DNA from 4 places in the Zhenhengia sp. genome. Region 1 is predicted to be linked to each of the others. Evidence: predicted binding sites of a transcription regulator. Region 1 holds the regulator's gene; each other region holds the start of a gene.
The links. Region 1 encodes Rex, which represses fermentation and respiration genes when NADH is low (regulators of the CRP and FNR family bind a similar motif). Its sites were predicted from a motif close to ATTGTTAANTANTTAACAAT; they were not measured.
Positions count from the first base shown of each region.

Region 2: a site for Rex is predicted at 2,897-2,916, ahead of ACLTBU_RS12080 (phosphoenolpyruvate carboxykinase (ATP)). Genes of this name have one in related genera too.
Region 3: a site for Rex is predicted at 3,542-3,561, ahead of ACLTBU_RS14015 (flavocytochrome c). Genes of this name have one in related genera too.
Region 4: a site for Rex is predicted at 3,245-3,264, ahead of asrA (anaerobic sulfite reductase subunit AsrA). Genes of this name have one in related genera too.

Region 1 covers NZ_JBKVCH010000004.1:16,062-21,533, reverse strand. The annotation lists gene ACLTBU_RS05785 (GNAT family N-acetyltransferase) at 1-213, shown strand, start outside; gene ACLTBU_RS05780 (ABC-F family ATP-binding cassette domain-containing protein) at 319-2,229, opposite strand; gene ACLTBU_RS05775 (redox-sensing transcriptional repressor Rex) at 2,369-3,034, shown strand; gene ACLTBU_RS05770 (phosphotransferase enzyme family protein) at 3,749-4,861, opposite strand; gene ACLTBU_RS05765 (nucleotidyltransferase family protein) at 4,861-5,472, opposite strand, start outside.
Region 2 covers NZ_JBKVCH010000011.1:1,527-6,998, forward strand. The annotation lists gene ACLTBU_RS12055 (hypothetical protein) at 1-276, shown strand, start outside; gene ACLTBU_RS12060 (cold shock domain-containing protein) at 525-722, shown strand; gene ACLTBU_RS12065 (DUF975 family protein) at 841-1,416, shown strand; gene trhA (PAQR family membrane homeostasis protein TrhA) at 1,459-2,106, opposite strand; gene ACLTBU_RS12075 (DUF1836 domain-containing protein) at 2,276-2,854, shown strand; gene ACLTBU_RS12080 (phosphoenolpyruvate carboxykinase (ATP)) at 3,043-4,701, shown strand; gene ACLTBU_RS12085 (PH domain-containing protein) at 4,799-5,143, opposite strand; gene ACLTBU_RS12090 (amino acid permease) at 5,290-5,472, shown strand, end outside.
Region 3 covers NZ_JBKVCH010000014.1:38,673-44,144, forward strand. The annotation lists gene ACLTBU_RS13995 (2'-5' RNA ligase family protein) at 1-306, opposite strand, end outside; gene ACLTBU_RS14000 (SDR family NAD(P)-dependent oxidoreductase) at 328-1,116, opposite strand; gene ACLTBU_RS14005 (phospho-sugar mutase) at 1,205-2,926, opposite strand; tRNA gene ACLTBU_RS14010 (tRNA-Glu) at 3,313-3,384, opposite strand; gene ACLTBU_RS14015 (flavocytochrome c) at 3,581-5,416, shown strand; gene ACLTBU_RS14020 (carbohydrate kinase family protein) at 5,453-5,472, opposite strand, start outside.
Region 4 covers NZ_JBKVCH010000006.1:130,936-136,407, reverse strand. The annotation lists gene hemA (glutamyl-tRNA reductase) at 1-138, opposite strand, end outside; gene asrC (sulfite reductase subunit C) at 298-1,347, opposite strand; gene asrB (anaerobic sulfite reductase subunit AsrB) at 1,359-2,153, opposite strand; gene asrA (anaerobic sulfite reductase subunit AsrA) at 2,146-3,180, opposite strand; gene ACLTBU_RS08835 (LysR family transcriptional regulator) at 3,374-4,267, opposite strand; gene mutY (A/G-specific adenine glycosylase) at 4,599-5,472, opposite strand, start outside.

The DNA of each region.
Region 1 (5,472 bases):
ATAATTGATAAATCTTATCAGCGTAAAGGAATTGCAACACAAGCTGTGAGATTAGCTCTTGATATTTTTCGTGAAGAGAAAAAGTTTGAAGTTGTAAGAATTCATGTGGCTATGAAAAATACGCATGCAATTCATCTTTATAAAAAAGTTGGATTTGTTAGTACAAATAAGTTTAGTGAAAAGGGTTTACTTATTATGGAATATAGCCTATAATGCTAATTTCTATATACTACAAATAAAAGACCAGTAACATTATGTTACTGGTCTTTTAACCTAATATAATATTCATATTTTGCCTAATAGGCCTGTAAATTAAGCTTAGCTGTTAAGTATTTCTAACTCTTCAGATGTTTCTTCCCAATTTGTATAGAGAGAAGCAATATTTTCTTCAATAGCTGCTTTTTGGTTCATAATGTCACGAGAAGCATCGGGGTTCGTATATACTTCTTCAAGGCAAAGCTGTTCATCCAGTTCAGCGAGTTTACCTTCTTCAAGCTCGATTTTTTCTTCTATACTTGTTAAAGTACTTTGGAGTTTCTTAATGCGATTTTGAAGTTCTTTTTGCTTTTGCCAGTCTTCTTTAGAAGAAGTTGGTGTACTTTGTTGAGTACCAGAAGTGCACAATACGGGTATTTCTTTTTTCTTTTCCATATAGTAATCATAGTCACCTAAATATACAGACATATGGTCTTTTTGCATATCAAGTACTTTGGTTGCAGTTTGATTGATGAAGTAGCGGTCATGAGATACGTAAAGAATGGTACCTTCATATTGGTTAAGTGCATTTTCTAGTACTTCTTTTGACATCATATCAAGGTGGTTAGTTGGTTCGTCTAGAATAAGGAAATTTGCTTTTGAAAGCATAATTTTAGCAAGTGCTACACGACCTTTTTCACCGCCACTTAAAGCACTAATAGGTTTAAATACATCTTCTCCTGTGAATAAGAAAGAAGCCAGCATATTACGAATTGCTGTATTTGTAAGGTCAGGAAAAGCATCCTGAATTTCCTGCATAATCGTATAGTTTGGATTAAGTGTAGCGTGTTCCTGATCGTAGTAGCCGATGTGTACATTGCTACCTAGTGTAATGCTACCACCAGAAATGTCACTTTGGGCCATAATCATACGGAAAAGTGTTGTTTTACCTACGCCATTTGGGCCAACAATAGCTACTTTTTCACCACGTTTAATATCAAAAGTAATATTATTAAAGAGAGCGCCATCTTCAAAGGACTTAGTCAGCTCCTTAACTGTTAAAACATCATTTCCACTTGTAATACGTGGTGTCAGTACAAGGTTCATAGGTTTGTCATCAATCATTGGAAGATCCATGACTTCTATTTTTTCTAATAGCTTTTCACGACTTCTAGCGCGCTTGATGGATTTTTCGCGATTAAACTGACGTAGTTTAGCAATAACCGCTTTTTGCTTAGCGATTTCTTGTTGCTGCTTTTCATATTGATTCATAGCAGCCTCATACACTTTTTCGCTTTCTATAACAAAGTGGCTATAGTCGCCGTTATAGACCATAGCATGGCCAAATTCAAGATGAATGACTTTTGTAACAACCCTGTCTAAAAAGTAGCGGTCATGGGAAATAATAAGAACAGAACCTTTATAACTTCTTAAATAGTTTTCCAGCCATTCTGTAGCTACAATATCAAGGTGGTTAGTCGGCTCATCTAGAAGTAAGAGGTCTGGTTCTTCTAGAAGTAGTTTAGCAAGTGCTACACGTGTCTTTTGACCGCCAGATAAGGTTGTGATAGGTTGGGTATAAATTTCTTCTTTAAGGCCCAAACCTTTAAGAACACCACGTACGAGACTTTTATATTCATAACCACGCATATTCTCAAAAGTGCTACGTAATTCATCATAAGTATGTGTAAGAGCAAGAGAATGTGTTTTTGCAATCTCTTCTTCCATTTGATGAAGCTTTTCTTCAAGAGCAATCACTTCATCAAATACATGAAGGAGCTCTTCATAGACGCTACAGCCTGAATTAAAATGCATATTCTGTTCAAGGTAGCCGATACGAATACCTTTTGCAAAGAAAACTTCGCCGTTATCAGGTGCAAGTTCTCCTGTTAAAATACGAAAAAGTGTGGTTTTTCCTGCACCATTATTTCCGACAAGTGCTACTTTTTCATGGTCTTCTATATGAAATGAAATATCTTTTAAGATAGATTGCTCATTAAAAGATTTATATACAGCATGACAATTTGCAATCATAAGCTATCCTCCTCATTAATCTAGATTCATCTTAACAGAAAAACTAGAAAAATAAAAGTGAGTAATAGCCAAGGTTAATTGACAAAAAAAAAACTAAAATGCTATACTAAAAAAGATAGAAAAAGAAGGAGGTAAGTCTGTGACTGAAGAGAGAAAGATTTCTATGGCAGTAATCCGTAGATTGCCAAGATACTATAGGTATTTAGGGGAATTATTAGACAACGGAGTGACTAAAATATCTTCTAGAGAACTTAGCGAGAAAATGAAAGTTACAGCCTCTCAAATTAGACAGGATCTTAACAACTTTGGTGGTTTCGGGCAGCAAGGTTATGGATATAATGTAGAATATTTACACAAAGAGATTGCAAAAATACTAGGACTTGATAAAACACATACAATGATTATTGTTGGTGTAGGTAACTTAGGACAAGCTCTTGCTAACTACCCATCTTTTAGCAAACGTGGCTTTAATCTCATTGGTTTATTTGATATTAATCCAAGGCTTATAGGTATGAGTATGCGAGGCATTGAAGTTATGGATATAGATAAAATGGAAGACTTCGTTAAAACAAATAAAGTAGATATTGCCATTTTAACAATGCCAAAAACAAGAGTTAAAGAGACGGCTGAGAACTTAGCAAAATGGGGTGTGAAAGGGCTTTGGAACTTCTCACCTGTAGATTTATTTTTACCAGAACATGTACATGTTGAAAATGTGCACTTGTCACATTCATTAATGACTTTAGCCTATAAGATTAATGAAGCAGAAGAACTTGATAATGGTAATGATTATAAACCTTTTTAGAGGCCTATATAAATAAAAGGTTCACCTATCTTAGAGAAAACAATTAAGGATGGGTGAATCTTTTTTTACGCAAAAAAACCTAGCTTAAGTCGCCTCCCCCTTATCAATATAGGCGAAACTTAAGCTAGGTTTTTATTGTGTGGCAAGGACACTCAGGTACTGGTTAACATTCAGCTTCAGTATGAAGATATAAGCCAGTGGGCTAAGCGGAAGGACTTACCTTGTTACAGGTGCTTCTAATCAGGGTCTATAGGTGAAAGAGATGCTCATGCATTTATCACTGCAAGTGTCTGAAGTAGAAACTTTGTACATAGGATTTACCGTAGGCATTGCCTTTAAGCTTACTTCTTTGTGAAGTAGAATGTAGCTTAAAATATTGAGTGTATAGGACGTGCCCTGTAAACTATTTGATTGCCACTACCAAATAGTGCAGTTGGCTAAGAAGAAATAAGTAAGCTTTAGAAGGGGGAACTAAAACTTTCAAATAACATCTTAGCGAGTAGAAGATGCTTATACTTATCTAGAATGGTATGAACACCTTTTATAAGTTAGTTATACACTATAAGAAAGAAAAAGACTAGTGTATATTTCAGAAAATTTAATTTTTGGCACACTACCTAAATTGTAGACTAAAATTAAGTGAAAAAAGCCACTAGTATTTTGTAATTTGTCGCTTCCACATTAAGAAAGTGGTTTTCTAGATAGATGATAAAACTAACGATATTTATTAACGATTTCATTCATGGTATCTAGATGTTTTTCCATATCCGATACAAGTTTGAATTGTGTCCTGCAACGATCTAAGTTGTGACCTTCTCTATGCACTTTGAAGTAGGTATCACCTTGTAAGTAGTCTGTTAAGAATCTCATACCACATTCAAGTGTCATTGTCATTGCACCTATAGGAAGCATGTCAATTTCTCTTTCCGTAAGATTGCCACCGCAGCCTTCTAAGAATCCTTTTGTATAACTTTCAAATAAGTTAAGGTCAAAGTTTACTTTTGTTAGGTCTGGCTCATCTTCGGCACCAGTTGTAGCACCAAAGCGGATCGAGTCACCGAAATCATTTACAGATAAACCTGGCATGACAGTATCTAAATCAATGATACAAATAGGTCTATGGGTTGTATTATCAAACATACTGTTATTCAGTTTAGTATCATTATGCGTCACGCGAAGTGGAAGATTCCCATTTGCTAATTGATTAGCCAGTATATGGGTTAAAGGCTCTCTTTCCATTACGAAAGCAATTTCTTTTTGTACATCTTTAGCACGTCCACAAATGTCAGCTTCTACAGCATCTGCGAAAGCTTGAAAACGAACAGGTGTATTGTGGAAGTTAGGAATTGTTTCAGAAAGTGTATCAACTGGATAATCAGCAAGTAGGTTTTGAAAATGTCCAAAGGCATAACCACATTGGTAGAAAAGCTCAGCATCTGCTAGAATTTCGTAACAAGTTGTATCAGTAAGGAAAACATAGCTCCTCCAGTAGTTTCCTAAGCTGTCTTGATAGTAAGATTTACCTTGTTTTGTGGGGATGATATTAAGTGTCTCACGGTTTATATCACCACCTCTAAGCATAATTTTCTCTTTTAGGAAAGAGGTGATACCAATGATGTTTTGCATAAGGGCATCTGGATTTTTGAAGATTTGATGATTAATTCTTTGTAAGATATAAGGAATTGTTTTCCCATCTTTTTGAAAGTTTACTAAGTATGTATCGTTAATATGACCATTACCGTAAGAAGTGTGATTTAAGTATTTACCTTCAAATGACATGTTTTCAATGGCTTCCATGATTTTGGCTGAACTTAATGTTTGGCTCATTATTTTTCCTCCCATAGATGTGTTGGATAGATATGATTATTTTTGAAACATTCAATAGCATGTACAACAGTTTCTTTATCTTCTTTATAAGTTACACCGTACCATCGGTCAGTAGAAGTAAGGACACTAACAGTTGCCTTATTTTCGGTTAATAACTCAGACACTACTGAAGGTAAGAAGTATTCACATTTTAATGGATTAACTGGGAGTGATGCGTCTAAAAAGCTAGAGAATCTCGCCTTAGTTTCTTTTAAAATACTTGGAGTGAAGCCCCACATATTCATAGAGACAATAGAGTCTGGAGCTATATTTACCCAAGTTACTCCATCATCTTCAGTGAAAGCTGCTCCAGTTGCAGTTTTTTCAATACGTGTGCGCTCTGTAATGTTTGTAAGCATGTTGTTCGAGTCAACTACACAAATACCTCTTGCTACAGATCCATTTTCTGTGAGTGTATTTTCTAAAACATATCCAACCATTGCATAGCGATAGTAATCATCATCTTTTACATTTAGTAAGTAATTATAGATGGCAGTAAAAGCATCTTTACCATAGTAGTCATCTGCATTAATTACTGCAAAAGGTGCATCAACTGTTTCGAGGCAGCATAA
Region 2 (5,472 bases), on a different contig from region 1:
AAAGAATTACTTCAAGGTAAGTGGCGATCTCAAGATGAAAGAGTATTAAGTTTTGAAGAAGATTTATTTAATGATACCTACATGGATGTATTATGGGATCAACAAACTTATAAAGTAATAGCACCTAACAGACTCATGCTATCTAGGCAAAAAGAAGAGCAAAGTGAAAAACTAACTTTGAATTTTTGGTTAGATGAGAGTACACTATATCTTTTTACAATTAATGAAAAAGGCATGCCTATTGAGGAAAGTATAGAAGTATTTTCAAAGTTTTAAAAAGTAGTTTAATAAAAAAATACGAATAATAATTTCACTTAAATTGACTATATTTGAGTCAAATTGTACAAAAAAATGAAGACAAATTCCTTGATTATTTATTATACATGTGTTATCCTAATCATGTAAGTTAAAATATTGGAATTAAACGATGGTAGGCCGCATGTTCTATAAAACACTGGACCGAAAGCGTTTTGTAGTACAGTGTTTTAGCAGTAACTTTTTTTTAAAATAAGGAGGCCTAGCACATGGTAGGTAAAGTTAAATGGTTTAACGCAGAAAAAGGTTTTGGATTCATTGAAAGAGAAGATGGAGATGACGTATTCGTACATTTCACAGCTATCCAATCAGAAGGATTCAAAACATTAGAAGAAGGTCAAACAGTTGAATTCGATATCGTTGAAGGCAACAGAGGACCTCAAGCTGCTAACGTTATTCGTAAATAATGAAATAATAAGCCTATAAGCATATGCTTATAGGCTATTTTTATGTATAAATTAGGTATATTTTTTATTGCTTCTTAATAAGTTTAATAGGGATTAATAAAATTAAGGAGGAGATAGAATGTTTACAAGGGAAGAAGTTAAAGCCGCAAGTAAGGAGCAGTTAAAAGGACGTTGGGGAATAGTAGGAGGCCTTTTTCTTGTTATTACAATTTTGCTTATAGGAATACAGTTTATTCCCTATATTGGTTTTTTAGGTAATTACATAATAAGTGGAGCTTGTACTTTGAGTTATATTATTATATGTTTTAAAGTTATTCAAAGAGAACCTCTAGGAATAGAGGATGCTTTCAGTGGCTTTAAAAACTTTGGTAAATCAATAGGACTTTTCTTTTGGCAATTACTATGGGTTTTTTTATGGACACTGTTATTTATCATTCCTGGTATTATTAAATCTTATAGTTATTGTATGAGCTTCTATATTTTAGCTGATCATCCTGAAATAACTGTACGAGAAGCTATGAATGAAAGTAAACGTATGACTCAAGGGCATAAAATGGATCTTTTCATTTTGCAGCTATCATTTATAGGATGGGGAATATTAGCAACATTAACTTTTGGAATAGGGTACTTTTGGCTTATACCTTATATGCAAGTGACAATGGCTAATACTTATAAGAAGCTTGCTAATCAATAGGAATTAAAAATAGGATACCTTATATAGGTATCCTATCTTAGTTTAAAGTACATAATTAAAAACACACCAGTAGTGGCATGCACTGCCTAGCATAACAAAAATATGGAATAATTCATGAAAGCCAAATGTTTTAGAGATATTTGGCTTTTTTAGACCATAGATAATACCACCAATAGTATACATGATACCGCCTAATGCTAACCATGTAAGACCACCTGTATTAAGGGCTTTAGAAAGTGGACTTAATGCAAGAACAGCAACCCAGCCCATGCCAATATAAAAACCTGTTGAAATCCATCTAGGCATATTAATCCAGAAAACTTTAAGGGTAATACCTATAATAGCAAGAGACCAGATTATGGTAATAATACTAATTTGCCATGCACCTGTAAGAGCAAGTAAGCAAAATGGTGTATAAGACCCTGCAATAAGTATAAAAATCATAGAATGATCTAATTTCTTAAGTTTAAGTAAAACAGCTTGATTGGCTCTAACTGCATGGTAAATGCCACTAGCTGTATAAAGTGCTACAAGGCTTAAACCAAAAATAGTAATAGACACGATAGCTGTTGTAGTAAGTGGCGAACCTTTGCCACCATATATAAGTAATAATATAGTACCGATAAAAGAAAGGCCGGCACCTATAAGATGAGTATAAGCGTTAATAGGTTCTCTAATGTATTGATTCATTGAAACATCCCCTAACCTTGACAAGTAGTTTTAAATACTACTTAATATTATAACTAAAATATATCATAATATACATATTGTAGTCAATATAGTTTCTATAATAATTTGGCTTGATTTTATAAAAGGGATTAGGTATGATAAAATCAAGAAACACAAGGAGGCTACGGACATGGAGAGTAAATGGTTAGAAGAAGAAGTTGCTAAATTAGGCCTTGAAGAATATATAGGACTTGGAGATATTCCAGACCTTGATTTATATATGGATCAGCTTATTACATTGTTTGAAAGCAAGCTTAGTCATACAAAGCGTTATGAGGGGGACAAGCTTTTGACTAAAACAATGATTAACAATTACACAAAAGATAAGGTATTAATGCCTGCACATAAAAAGAAATATACTAAAGATCATATTATTCTTATGATTCTTCTTTACCATCTTAAAGGTATTATTAGCATTGGAGACATAAAAGATTTATTTTCATCCTTAAAAATAGATGAGAACTTAGATAGTCATAAATTAGCAAATTTTTATGAGGCATATTTAGCATGCCGAGATAAGGAGTTATCTTATTTCAATTTTGGAATTGAAAAGCGTATAGAAATGGTCAATGAAGAAATGGAAAAAATGCAAATACACGATGAAAAGGTAGGGGCTATGTTGTTAGTATGTACTTTAATAGAGCAAGCTACTTACCATAAAAGGTTAGCAGAGCACATTATAGATAAATGTATTAAGGGAGAGGAGTAGTCATTAGGCTACTCTTTATTTATTGGATAAACTAGTATAAAAGTTGTTAATTTATTATTAATGTCTGAAATTTGTGTTGACAAATATTGTAACAAATTAGATAATTAGATTTGGGAAAGGATTTTATTTTGAAGATTATTCCTAAATAGGCGTACAATTATTTTTTATAAACGAAGGAGGATTTCATAATGGCAACAAAATCTAGATTTCCAAGAACAGAAATTGGTGCGAATAACCCTATCTTTGGACAAATTCGTACAACAATTGAAACAGCATTTTATGGTAATAATGTAACACCTGTAACTTCATTAAAGGAAGCTTACAAACTTGCAAAAAATGCTCCGGGAACAATCGTGACAGATATTCCTGTTTATAGACCAGATTTACTTGGTTTAGATGATGATACAAAAATTCTTCTCTTCAATGACGGTGCAGTAAGTGGGCGCGCAGCAGCAGCTCGTAAAATTATGGGAGAACCTGGTGTAAATCAAGGTGAATATGCTCTTAAAATTAGCGAAGCAATTTACAAAGCTCGTACTAAAAAACTGTATCATGCACAAGCAATCGTAGGCCTTGATAAAGACTTCTCAGTAAAAGCGCATCTTTGTATCCCAGAAACTCAAGAAAATATTATGTACTCTTGGTTATTGAATTTCCAAGCTATTAATGAAGAAGTAGCTAAAATGTATGCAGAATCTAAAGAGTATCCAGAAGGAGATCTTTATATATTCTCAGATCCAGACTGGTCACATCCAGATCATCCAATGGGTCTTACATTCTTTGATCCAGAACATAACTGTGCTGCTATCTTAGGTATGAGATACTTTGGAGAACATAAAAAAGGTACATTAACCCTTGCGTGGGCTATGGCGAACCGTCATGGATATGCTTCATGCCATGGTGGACAAAAACGTTATAACCTTGGTGAAGGTAAATCATTCGTTGCTGGTGTATTTGGACTTTCAGGTTCAGGTAAATCAACTCTTACACATGCTCGCCATGGTGGTAAATACGATATTACAGTACTTCATGATGATGCTTTTGTTATTTCAACAGAAAATGGCTCATCAGTAGCTCTTGAACCAGCATATTTTGATAAAACTCAAGATTATCCACTTACATGTGAAGATAATAAATACCTTGTTACAATGCAAAACTGTGGTGCTACAGTAGATGAAGATGGTAAGATTGTACCAGTCACAGAAGATGTTCGTAATGGTAATGGTCGTGCTGTTAAATCTATTCTTTGGTCACCAAATCGTGTAAATAAATTTGAAGAACCAGTTAATGCAATCTTCTGGATTATGAAGGACCCTACAATTCCACCAATCGTTAAATTAAGTGGAGCAGAACTTGCTTCTGTAATGGGTGCTACACTTGCTACAAAACGTTCAAGTGCAGAAAGACTTGCTCCAGGGGTTGACCCTAATGCGTTAGTTGTTGAGCCATATGCTAACCCATTTAGAACATACCCACTTGTAAATGACTACGAAAAGTTCAAAGCATTAGTTGCTGAAAGAAACGTAGATTGCTATATCGTAAATACAGGGGACTTTATGGGTAAAAAAGTAACACCAAAAGATACACTTGGTGCACTTGAAGCAGTAGTAGAAGGAAGAGCTACATTTAAGCCATGGGGACCATTCTCTGATATTGAAATTATGGAACTTGAAGGTTTCATACCAAACCTTGAAGATGAAAATTACGTTGAACAATTACAAAAACGTATGCAAGATCGCGTAGATTTCATCAAATCTCGTGATACAGAAAAAGGTGGCTTTGATAAACTTCCAGCTGATGCTTTAGAGGCATTACAGAAAGTTGTGGATGAAGCACACACTATTTAATTTCATACATAATAAGAGATAAAAAAGGTAGTACTAGCTTTTAAGGCTAGTTACTATCTTTTTAATTTTATTAATAAATATGACAGAAAAAGTATAATTACTTGCAAATGTGGGAGGCTAGTAATTTTTCAACTTCTAAAATATCTGTTCCTCTACTAAATTCAATAGAAAAATGTGTTCCTTTAGTGTATAATTTAATTTCGTTATCAAATTCGAAAACTCCACCTTTTTCGACCCCGAAATAGTAGATGGAATGGTAAGGAAGTGAAATGAGTTGTTTTTTTGTAGACAAAGCTTCTTTATCAATAAAGATGATACGTTTGTTAGTAAAACAAATTTCATCTAATACAAGACGATAAACAGCCTCAATAACCTCACCTTCTATAAGGTATCGCTCAAATTGAGATGTATTATCTGTCTTACTACCACCAAATAATCCCATGTGTATAACCTCCTAAAAATTAGATAAACTTTATGAAAAGTATAATCTAATTTTTAGAATTAGTCTATGCACTTAGTAACTTATATAATGAAAGGATTTACACATAATAGGGATAAAAGTTTATTTTAGCAACTTAAGGAGACATCATGAAAAACAAAACACATTTAAAGCGTGAACTGGGTCTTGCCGCTGCAACGTCCATTGTTGTAGGAAACATGATTGGTTCAGGAATTTTCACATCGCCGCAGAGTCTCGCTCAAGTGGCAAATCCAATAGTTACTGTCTTAGCATGGGTGATTACCGGACTAGGATCTATGTTATTAGCCCTA
Region 3 (5,472 bases), on a different contig from region 1:
ATCAATCAATCTGCTATGCATAGCTTGGCCTTCATCAGACATGTCTACATGCATGTAAACCACTCTATCATCAAAGTGATCATAGCCTTTAAGTCTAAAAGGTGCTGCATGTTCCTTATGACAAAATACTTCTAACACTTTCTCAAGGTCCTCTATAGAACCTTCATGTTCAAAAGGCGCCTTAATCGTAAAGTGGGCCGGCAATGAAGAAGATTTTACTCCTAGTTTTTCATAAACCTCTCTTCTAAGGTTATTATTAAACCGACCACCCTCACCTAGGACATCACAAACAACGACATATCTCATAAACTCCCTCCTAAAATAACCTTATTTCTTAACAGCATCCCCATAAATAGGTGATGGCATACCAAATCCACCTGCTACTTCTTGAAGTGTACCTGTAATATAAGAAGATTCATCACTTGCAAAGAAAAGTACTGCATTAGCAATATCTTGAGGATACCCTGTACGGTCAAGTGGTACATGTCTTAAGAAATGTTCTAAGAACTCCTCTGACATATTATTAAGGGCTGCATCCGTAGCAATAAGACCTGGAAGAACAGCATTACATCTTATCCCTTTTTTTGCATACTGAACTGCAATATTTTGTGTAAGCGCGTTGATAGCTGCTTTAGATACAACATAAGCAATACGTCCAAGGTCAGGGTTTACTGAACCAATTGTAGAAATGTTAATAATGCTTCCTCCACCATTTTTAATCATATAAGGTACCGCCACCTTACATGGTAAGTAAACACTTTCAAGATTTTGATTAACAATATTAAAGAAAGCTTCTGTATCTCCATGTACGAGATCTAAGTCCTTTTGAACGTCTGTTGAACCATAATTATTGACTAAAATATCTATACGTCCTTCAGCTTCAACTACTTCTTCAATCATACTCATGTGTGTCTCTACTTTAGAAGCATCAAAGTAAACAGGCTTAGCAAATCCACCTTCTGCAATAATTTCATTCGCTACCTCCTGACCTGCATCTAATCTTCTTACTGCAAGGTATACACGTGCACCTTCTTTAGCAAGTGTTTTAGCAATAGCAAGTCCAATCCCTCTTGTAGAAGATGTGACTAATGCTACTTTATTTTCTACTCTTTTCATGATTTAATCTCCTTTAACAACAATGTATATAAAAAAAGCTAGGCCTACCTAAATTAGGAAATGACCTAGCTTCTTATAGCTGAATGAACTAGTTATTTTCTACTAATTCTAAAACTTGTTTTTTGAAATTTTCTACTTTATTTGTAGCATCCTTTTCATCTTGTCCAATGATAGATACATAGATTTTCATTTTTGGTTCTGTACCTGAAGGTCTTACTACAAACCAACTACCATCTTCTAAAATAAATTTCATAACATTTGAAGTTGGAAGGAAGATTGCTTCTTCTGCCCCTTCTAATACATTGTAAGCTTTAGATAGTTTATAATCTTCAACTCTTACTACTCTTATACCACCTACTTCTTTAGGTGCATTTTCTCTTAAGTTAGAGATAATCGCTTGGATTTTCTCTTGACCATCTTTCCCTTCCATCTGGATAGATACTAAGTCTTCTCTATAGTAACCATATTGTTTGAACAGATCTTCAAGTGCTTCATAAAGGTTTTTACCTTGTGTACGGTAGTAAAGTGCCATCTCTGCAATAAGTACAGAAGCAATAACAGCATCTTTATCTCTTACGAAGTCTCCTGATAAATAACCATAGCTTTCTTCATAACCAAATACAAAGTTATTTGCACCTGTTTCTAAGAACTCTTTGATTTTCTCTCCAATGTATTTAAAACCTGTTAAAACATCCATTACTTGTGTGCCATAATGCGTCGCAATAGGTTTTACCATATCTGAAGTTACAATTGTTTTAACAATTGTATCTTGTCCACTTAAAGTACCCATTTCCTTACGTGCATTTAAGATATAGTCACTAAGTAGGATACCTACTTGGTTTCCTGTTAATACTTTATAGCTATCAGCACTTTCTTTAACTACTACACCAATACGGTCACAGTCTGGGTCTGTACCAAAGATAAGGTCTGGTGCTGTTTCTTTTGCCATTTCAATAGCAAGCTCAAATACACGTTTATCTTCTGGGTTTGGATATGGTGCTGTTGGGAAGTTTCCATCTGGGAGTTCTTGCTCCTTAACAACTGCTACATTTGTAAAACCTAATTTATTAAGCATTGTACGAACTGGAATATTACCACTACCATGGATTGGTGTGTAGATAATCTTAAGTTCTGACGCCTTTTCTTTAATAAGGTCTTTACGAATACATAAAGTTTCTACTTGATGATAGTAAGCTTTATCTACTTCTTCTGTAATGTATTCTAATTTACCTTCTTTTTCTGCTTTTTCTAATGTCATAACTTTAACATCTTCAAAGATGTCTGCTGCATCAATATAAGATAAAATCTCTTTTGCAGCTTCATCTGTAATTTGTCCACCATCATTACCATATACTTTATAACCATTGTATTCTTTAGGGTTATGAGATGCTGTGATAACAATACCTGCATCTGTTTCTAAATGTCTAACTGTAAAAGAAAGCATTGGTGTTGGTCTTAATGATGGGTAAAGGAATACTTTTACCCCATTTGCTGCAAGTACGCTTGCTGCTTGGTCTGCAAATTCTTTACTCATATTTCTTGAATCATATGCAATAGCGACACTTGGCTCAGCTTTGTGTTTTAAAAGGTATGTTGCAAGCCCTTGAGTAGCTTTACCTATTGTATAAACATTCATACGGTTGCTTCCTGCTGCAATTTTACCTCTTAAACCACCTGTTCCGAATTCAAGATTTTTATAAAATCTGTCCTCAATCTCTTTTTCATTTTCAATTGCTTGAAGTTCATTTTTTAAAGCTTCATCAACCTTTTCTTCATTTAACCAGCGGTTATACCCTTGTCTAAAATCCATCATAGTCCCTCCTCGTATATTGTCGATTATATTATGTCATTTTTTAGGAAAAAAAGCTAGTTACAATTTTATTTCATTGTTATAAGCGATACCTTATTTAAAGTATAAAAAGAGGCCTACACTTATAAAGTAGTCCTCTTTAATCTATCTCCAATATAATTAGTTCAAAAATCCTCCTTGACCAGGTCATCTATAAAGAAGATTGGGGAGTTTTATAGTCTTGACTTTTATATTCACAGGTCAAGGAGTGAGTGTATAGGTCTTCCGAAAACCTATAAAATAATTTTACTATAGTATAATTAACTTAGTCAATTGAATCCAATCATTTGATTTAATAACAGAAAAAACAGAAAAGACTTAGCAAACATTTGCTAAGTCTTTTTATATGACCCGTAGGGGAATCGAACCCCTGAGTCCACCGTGAGAGGGTGGCGTCTTGACCTCTTGACCAACGGGCCTTGTACTATATATTATAAAACTCCTATCAATTTAATTCAATACATTTTTTAAATAATTTTACACTTATTAAAATTATTTAAAACAACACATAATATATTTCCTGTTCAGACATTATGTTAAGCTATATATTTATTTTTTATACTATGATACACTATGTTTGACAATAATTTATCAAACATAAAGAGGGATATTATTATGAAGATGAAAAAACTTTTATCTACTATAGCTTGCTTAGGTTTATCAGTTTCCCTATTAACAGGTTGTGCTTCTACACCTACTCAAGTAGAAAAAGAAGTTACAACAGAAGTAACTGAATCAGCACAAGAAACTCTTACACTTGAAACAGATGTTATCGTTATCGGTGCTGGTGGTGGTGGCTTAAGTGCTGCTATTGAAGCACATGATGCTGGAGCTCATGTTATTTTAGTAGAAAAAATGCCTTTCGTTGGCGGAAATACTGCTCGTGCAACAGGTGGTCTAAACGCTGCTGGAACAACTTTTCAAAAAGAAGCTGGAATTGAAGATACTGTTGAAGTTCACTATACTGACACAATGAAGGGTGGAGAGGAACTCAACGATCCTGAACTTGTTAAATTTATGACTGAAAATGCTGCCGATGCTGTAGCTTGGCTTATAGATTTAGGTGCTGATCTTTCTGATGTAGGTTCCCTTGGTGGCGCATCTTTCAAGCGTGCTCATAGACCAACTGGTGGTGCTCCTGTAGGTGATCATTTAGTAAATGTTCTTTATCAAAATACAGAACAACGTGGTATTGATACAATGCTCAACACTGAAGCAACTGAAGTTATTTACGAAAATGATAAAGTAACAGGTATTAAAGCAATTGCTACAGAAAATGGTGAAAAAACTTCTTACATCATCAAAGCAGATGCTGTTGTTATTGCATCTGGTGGATTTGGAAATAATCCAGAACTTTACACAAAATATCAGCCACAACTTGATGGCTTTATTAGTACAAACCAACCAGGTGCAACAGGTGATGGAATTATCTTAGCTGAAGCTCTTGGTGCAGCTCTTGACGATATTGAGCAAATTCAGATTCACCCAACAGTTCATCCTGAAACAGCTGCTCTTATTACAGAAGCTGTTCGCGGTAATGGTGCAATTCTTGTAAATACTAAAGGCGAACGTTTTACAGATGAAATGTCCACTCGCGACAAAGTATCTGCTGCTGTCTTAGAGCAAGAAGATCAATATGCATACCTTGTGTTTGACCAAGGTGTACGCGAAAGCTTAAAAGCAATCGAAAAATATGTAGCGCAAGGCCTTACAACTGAAGGTGAAACACCTGAAGCTTTAGCAACTGCTCTTGGAATGGATGCGGATACTCTTAAAGCAACAATCGCTGCATGGAATGACTCTGTAAAATCAGGTATTGATGCTGCATTTGGACGTAGCGCTGGTATGGATATTGCCTTTGAAAAAGCACCTTACTATGCAATCAAAATTGCACCAGGTGTTCACCATACAATGGGTGGTATCAAAATCAATACAAATGCTGAAGTTGTAAATACAGATGGTAATATTATTCCTGGTTTATTTGCTGCTGGTGAAGTAACAGGTGGTGTACATGGCGCTGAGCGTCTTGGTGGTAATGCTTTAGCAGATATTATTGTATTTGGACGTCAAGCTGGTACTAAAGCTGCTACACTTGCTATGGCAGATGGTGGTATAGGTGCTACTACAGTTTCTGAAAAAGAAGAAGCTTCTACACCAAAAATAAATGAAACTGCTACTGCTAGCTTCAAAGATGGTGTTTACCAAGGTGAAGCAACTGGTAACAACGGTACCATTAAAGTTGAAGTAACTGTAAAAGATGGTTTCATTGATACTATCGAAGTTCTTGAACATCATGAAACATCTTCAATCTTTATGTCTATTCAAAATGATTTAATTCCAGATATTATTTATAACCAATCTACAGAAGGCATTGATGCTGTAACAGGTGCATCTAACTCAAGTACTGCTGTATTTGAAGCGGTAAACAGTGCTTTAACTACTGCTAAATAATATTATTATATAAAAAACAGCTAGAGCCTATATGCTCTAGCTGTTTTTTATATAAC
Region 4 (5,472 bases), on a different contig from region 1:
TAAAATAATACACTCTAAGGGTTCCTTCTCAAGAAGTGCGTCTATAATTTCTATTTTCTTTGAATCTGAAAAACTTACTTTTTCCCTAATATGAACTGGTGCTGTATCATGACTCAGTCCAATTACTGCAATATCCATTCTCCCACCTCTATATTCTGCCTGTAAACTTATGCACTCTTATTATACTATAATCTTTATCAATTAAAAATACTACCAAACATGTGCTTTTATTAAAAAAGCAGGGTACTATAGACTCCCCTATAATACCCTGCCCCTTATATCTCTATATGCTAAATCTTAGTGACGTCCGTCTTGGCTACCAGGACCTGCACTATTGTGTTTTGCAATTGGTTTAACGTTGATATTAGCACGTTTTTCATCTTCTTGCCAGTAGATACGTTCTGCAATTTGTGCTTCTGGATTAAGTTCAACACCTTCAAGGATAAGTTCTTTGAATTTGATGTATCCAGCTCTATCGATTAAGTGTCCACCATGAAGGTAAACTGGTTTGTAATCAAGTGCCCATGCAGAGAATTTTGGCCAGTTTCTGAAGATAGCAAGGACTACATCTTCTGTTACCCAGTTAGCAAACATTTTACCCATACGAGGATATTGCTTACCTGTACGTCCACCGATCATAATTCTGTAGAATTTCTTCTCATTACGTGTCCATGCACTTGTAGGACAAGCAAGTACACACTCACCACAACCTACACAGCAACATGTATCTTTTTCAATTTTACCATTTACAAGTGAAAGCACTCTTGTTGCATGGTGGCTACAAGCTTCAACACAAGCGCCACATCCGATACAACGATCTCTATCGTATTCCATTTTTGCAATACCGATTACACCAAAGTCATTGAAGTGAGCTTTAGCACAGTCATTTGGACAACCAGCAACAGTTGTTTTGATGTGGTAGTGGCTTGGGAATACTTCTTTTTCGATTTTTTTAGCAAGTTCGTGTGTATTTACGTTAGCTTTGATACAGTGTGAGTTACCGATACAAGCCATAATGTTACGCGCACCGATTGTTGGGTAACCTTTACCGCATGTTTCCATTTCAACATCACATTCAACTACTTCTACTTCTTTGATGTAGTTATTAATGTATTCGTTTACTGCTGGAATATTTTCGTATTTGATACCTGGGATGTTAAGAGTATGTCTCATCCCAATGTGGAATGTACCATCTCCCCAAGTTTCAGCGATATGTTGTACAGAAGTTAAGTGTTTTGCATCAATGATTGATCCAGGAACACGTAATTGTAACATAAATTCTCCCGCTACTTTAGATTGACGGAAACAATTTATTCTGGTTGCTTTTACATCAATATCATGATTCATTGTGTGGCCTCCTAGTCAATTAATTTTTTCGCTTGTGTATAGTTGAATACTGGTCCTTCAAGACATACGTATGTCTCGTCGATACGGCAGTGTCCGCATTTACCGATTGCACATGACATTTTTCTTTCGAATGAAACCCAGATTTTTTCTTCTGGAATACCTTGTTTCACACATTCAAGTCCTGCAAAGTGCATCATGATTGGAGGCCCAACGATTACTACTTCGTAGTTATCTCCAAAATCTTTGAATGGGATTTCTTCGATGAATTTAGTTACAAGACCTGTTCTAAATCCTTCTTTTTCATCTCTATCTAATGTATAGATAGTGTTGAATTTTTCTTCCCAAACTTTAAGTGTATCTTTGAAAAGAATGCCGTTTTCATCTTTGAAACCTGCGATGATATTTACGCTTTGTGCAAAACCTTCTTCATTTGCAAATTTGTTGATCATACTTTTAACTGGAGCAACCCCTGTACCACCAGCGATGATTACAACATTTTTACCTTTAAATTGGTCTACTGGCCAACCTTTACCGTATGCACCACGAATGAATAATTGGTCACCAGCTTCAAGTTTGAATACTTCATCTGTTACTTTACCAACTGCACGAATTGTAAAATCCATCCAACCATCGCCGTAATCACTTACAGAGATTGGACACTCACCAATTTTAGGAATTGATAATTGACAGAATTGACCGTGTTCAACTTTAAGGTCACCTGTTGCTACTTTGATTGTAAATTCTGTTTGTGTTTCTTGTTTGAACTCAAGAATCTGACAAGCTACTGGCATTAATTCATTATGCATTGCACTCACCTCCGCAGATTTCTTTTACAGCTTTATTTACTTTTTCGATTGTCGCTGTGAATGAAATGAATTCTGGACATCTTTCTGTACATCTACCACAACCTACACACATATGACCTTGGCCAAAACGTTCGTTGTAATCATGGATTTTGTGAAGTGTTTTATATCTATAACGATCAGCAGTTGTTTTTCTAAAGTCATGACCGCCAGCCATTTCATCAAATCCTGCAACTTGACAAGAAGCAGCTGTTCTTCTTCTTTCACCTACTGAACCATTTTCATTGTAAGAAATATCTGTTGTTGTGAAACATGTACATGTGCTACATGCGATTGTACAGCTACCACAGCTTACACAACGTTTGTTAAATTCTTTCCACATATCATGTTCTTTAAGTTTGTTAAGAACATCTTTGTTAGGAATAACTGGAATTGTTACTTTTGTTTCATTTTCTTCAATGAATTTAACTGTGTACTCAGCTTCTTCTTTACCTTCAAAGAAAGGTGCGAATTTATCATCTTTCACATTGAAAAGAACTTGTCCGTCTTCGAAACGAGCAGCTAATCCATAGTTATCTGTTTTGTTTGTTCCCATTGAACAGCAGAAGCATGTATCTTCGCTAGAAGTACATTCCATCATTACGTAGTTTACTTTATCTCTCATACGTTTGTAGAAAGTATCTTCAAAACCGTTTTCTAAGAAAATTTTATCTTGGTTCATTTGTGCATTGATATCACAAGGTCTAGCAAAGATTAAAACTTTTTTATCATGAACTTTAGCTTCACGATATTCATCTTCTGTGAAGTAGAATAAAGTTTGAGTGATTGGTGAAACCACTTCTTTTGCTGGGTAGTCAGATTTTTCGTCAAATACGATTTCTTCTACATTTTTGATCTCAGCGTAACGGATAATATCTGTATCTGAGTAACGTCCTGCTTTTGGAAATCTTTTTGGTGCATAAATTTTGTACTCTTTTCTTAATTCATTAAAGAGACTATTAACTGTTTCAAAGCTTAATTTATAGCCCATCTTCTTGTCCTCCATTCGCATATTCCCCCCGCTACATATTTAACGGAGTGCTGTACACTTATTATATGACAATTTATTAACAATGCCTATACTTCGTTATCATTTTACAATTTAACATTCTGATACTAACCATTAAGATTTCTAATAGGTCGCTAAAAATAAAAAAGTGCTGCTCGTCTTTAAGCAACACTTCTTAATTTGTTCTATTCACTTTATAGTCCTTGAGCATATTTATGAAAGTAAGAATATCTAAGTCTACTTCTTTATCCTTCGGCAGTATATAAGAATACTTACGCTTAGGCAATAATTCCAACGGTAAAATATTAAGCTCTTTATCAAATGCTGCATGACTTACAACACATTCAGAAATAATGGTAATACCTATACCATTTTTAACAGCTTCTTTTACAGCATAGTTGCTATTAAATACAATAACATTTTTAGGGGTAATATTATGCATATTGAGAAACAACTTTAAGTACTCCTGCGTACCAGACCCTTCCTCACGGCTGATCCAAATCTGATTATTCAAATCATCTATACTTACGTCCATAGTAGCTAATGGTGATTTATTGCTTACTGCAACAACCATCCTATCCTGGTAGAAATACTCTCTATCAAAATCATAATAAGGGTCAATCCCTTCTATAAGACCAACCTGTATCTCACCTTCATTCATCATATCACAGATATGTGCTGTATTTTCTATAAACACTTCAAGTTGTATATCCGGATACTTGTTTGAAAAATCCCCTATAATTTGTGGTAAAAAATAATCTCCTATCGTTTTACTTGCACCTACTAAAATTTTCTTTTTAGCCTTATCATCTATTTGAAGAAGCTCACCTTTTAATAAATCAATTTGTGCGATAAGATCTTGTCCTTTTTCATAAAGAAATTCTCCCTGTTTAGTAATGAGCACCTCTTTACTTTTACTTGATCGTGTAATGAGGGTTGTATCAAAATATTGTTCTAGTCTTTTAATATGCAGGCTTACTGTTGGTTGAGATAAATTAACCTTTTTTGCAGCTTTCGTAAAATTACGATACTTTACAACCTGTATAAATGTTTTAAGTTCTTCTAACACATTCTTCCCTCCTTCACTTCATTACGTTTATGTCCATAATTATACCATATTTCATCCGTAATTTCTACTTAAGTACACTGATTTTACCCCATGAAAAAGGTGAGAATTAGACTGAAAATCTAATCCTCACCTTTTTAATTCAATACATGTATTGATTGTTTTTGTAGAATCAAAGAATTTCATATAAATCTACTCTTATCTATAAAAGCCTACTGCCTTTACTAGACTCTTGAATAGTTTTTACTTCCTTCTTTGATTCCGTGAAATGGAAATATCATATAATTGATATACTTGTATTATACTACATTTTTTCAAAATTTCTACCCATAAATCAAATATTTTCTTGTAACTTACGTAAAACCTTTTTAAATGCTGTGGCAATAGCATAGTTCTTCAGTCCTTCTGGTACTATAAACACACCTTCTCCTTGTAAAATCTCCTCAAATATTTTTGCATTTTGTGTAGTATACTCTATTACGATAGGCGTCATAAGCCATCTACGATGTGTGAAAACATGTTGAACCTGCTCTAATACTTCAAAAGTGACAAGTTCTGATTTCATTTTTTCCCAAACTGCATCTGTTATCAGCGGCACTCCCCATAGTTTTGCAAGAAGCCCCTCTTCTGGTCTTTTTTCTAGATAAATTTTATCTCCTTGCTTAAGAATAAGAGCTTTATAAAAATCCGGTTCAGCTTTTGTTTTACTACTCTTAATAGGATACTCTATTTGTACGCCTTCTTCATAAGCCATACAAATTGGCTTCATAGGACAACTTTCACACTTTGGATTTTTAGGTGTACAAATAAGTGCGCCTAATTCCATAAGGGCCTGATTAAAGTTACGTGCATCTTCCGGCATAAGTACCATCACTTTTTCTTCGAAAATCTTCCTCGTTTTAGGAATAGCGATATCATCTTCTATTAAGAACTGTCTAGAAAGTACACGCATTACATTTCCGTCTACGGCAGGATAAGGTAAATTAAAGGCTATACTTAACACTGCTCCCATTGTGTAAGGTCCTATGCCAGGTATATTTTTAACTAATTTAGGGTCTGTTGGAAATATTCCATTATACTGCTCCGATACAACCTTTGCTCCTTTATGCAGGTTATCTGCTCGTCTGTAGTAGCCTAAGCCCTGCCAATAAGTATAGACCTCTTCTTGGGTTGCCATAGCTAAATCATGTACCGTTGGAAAACGTTCC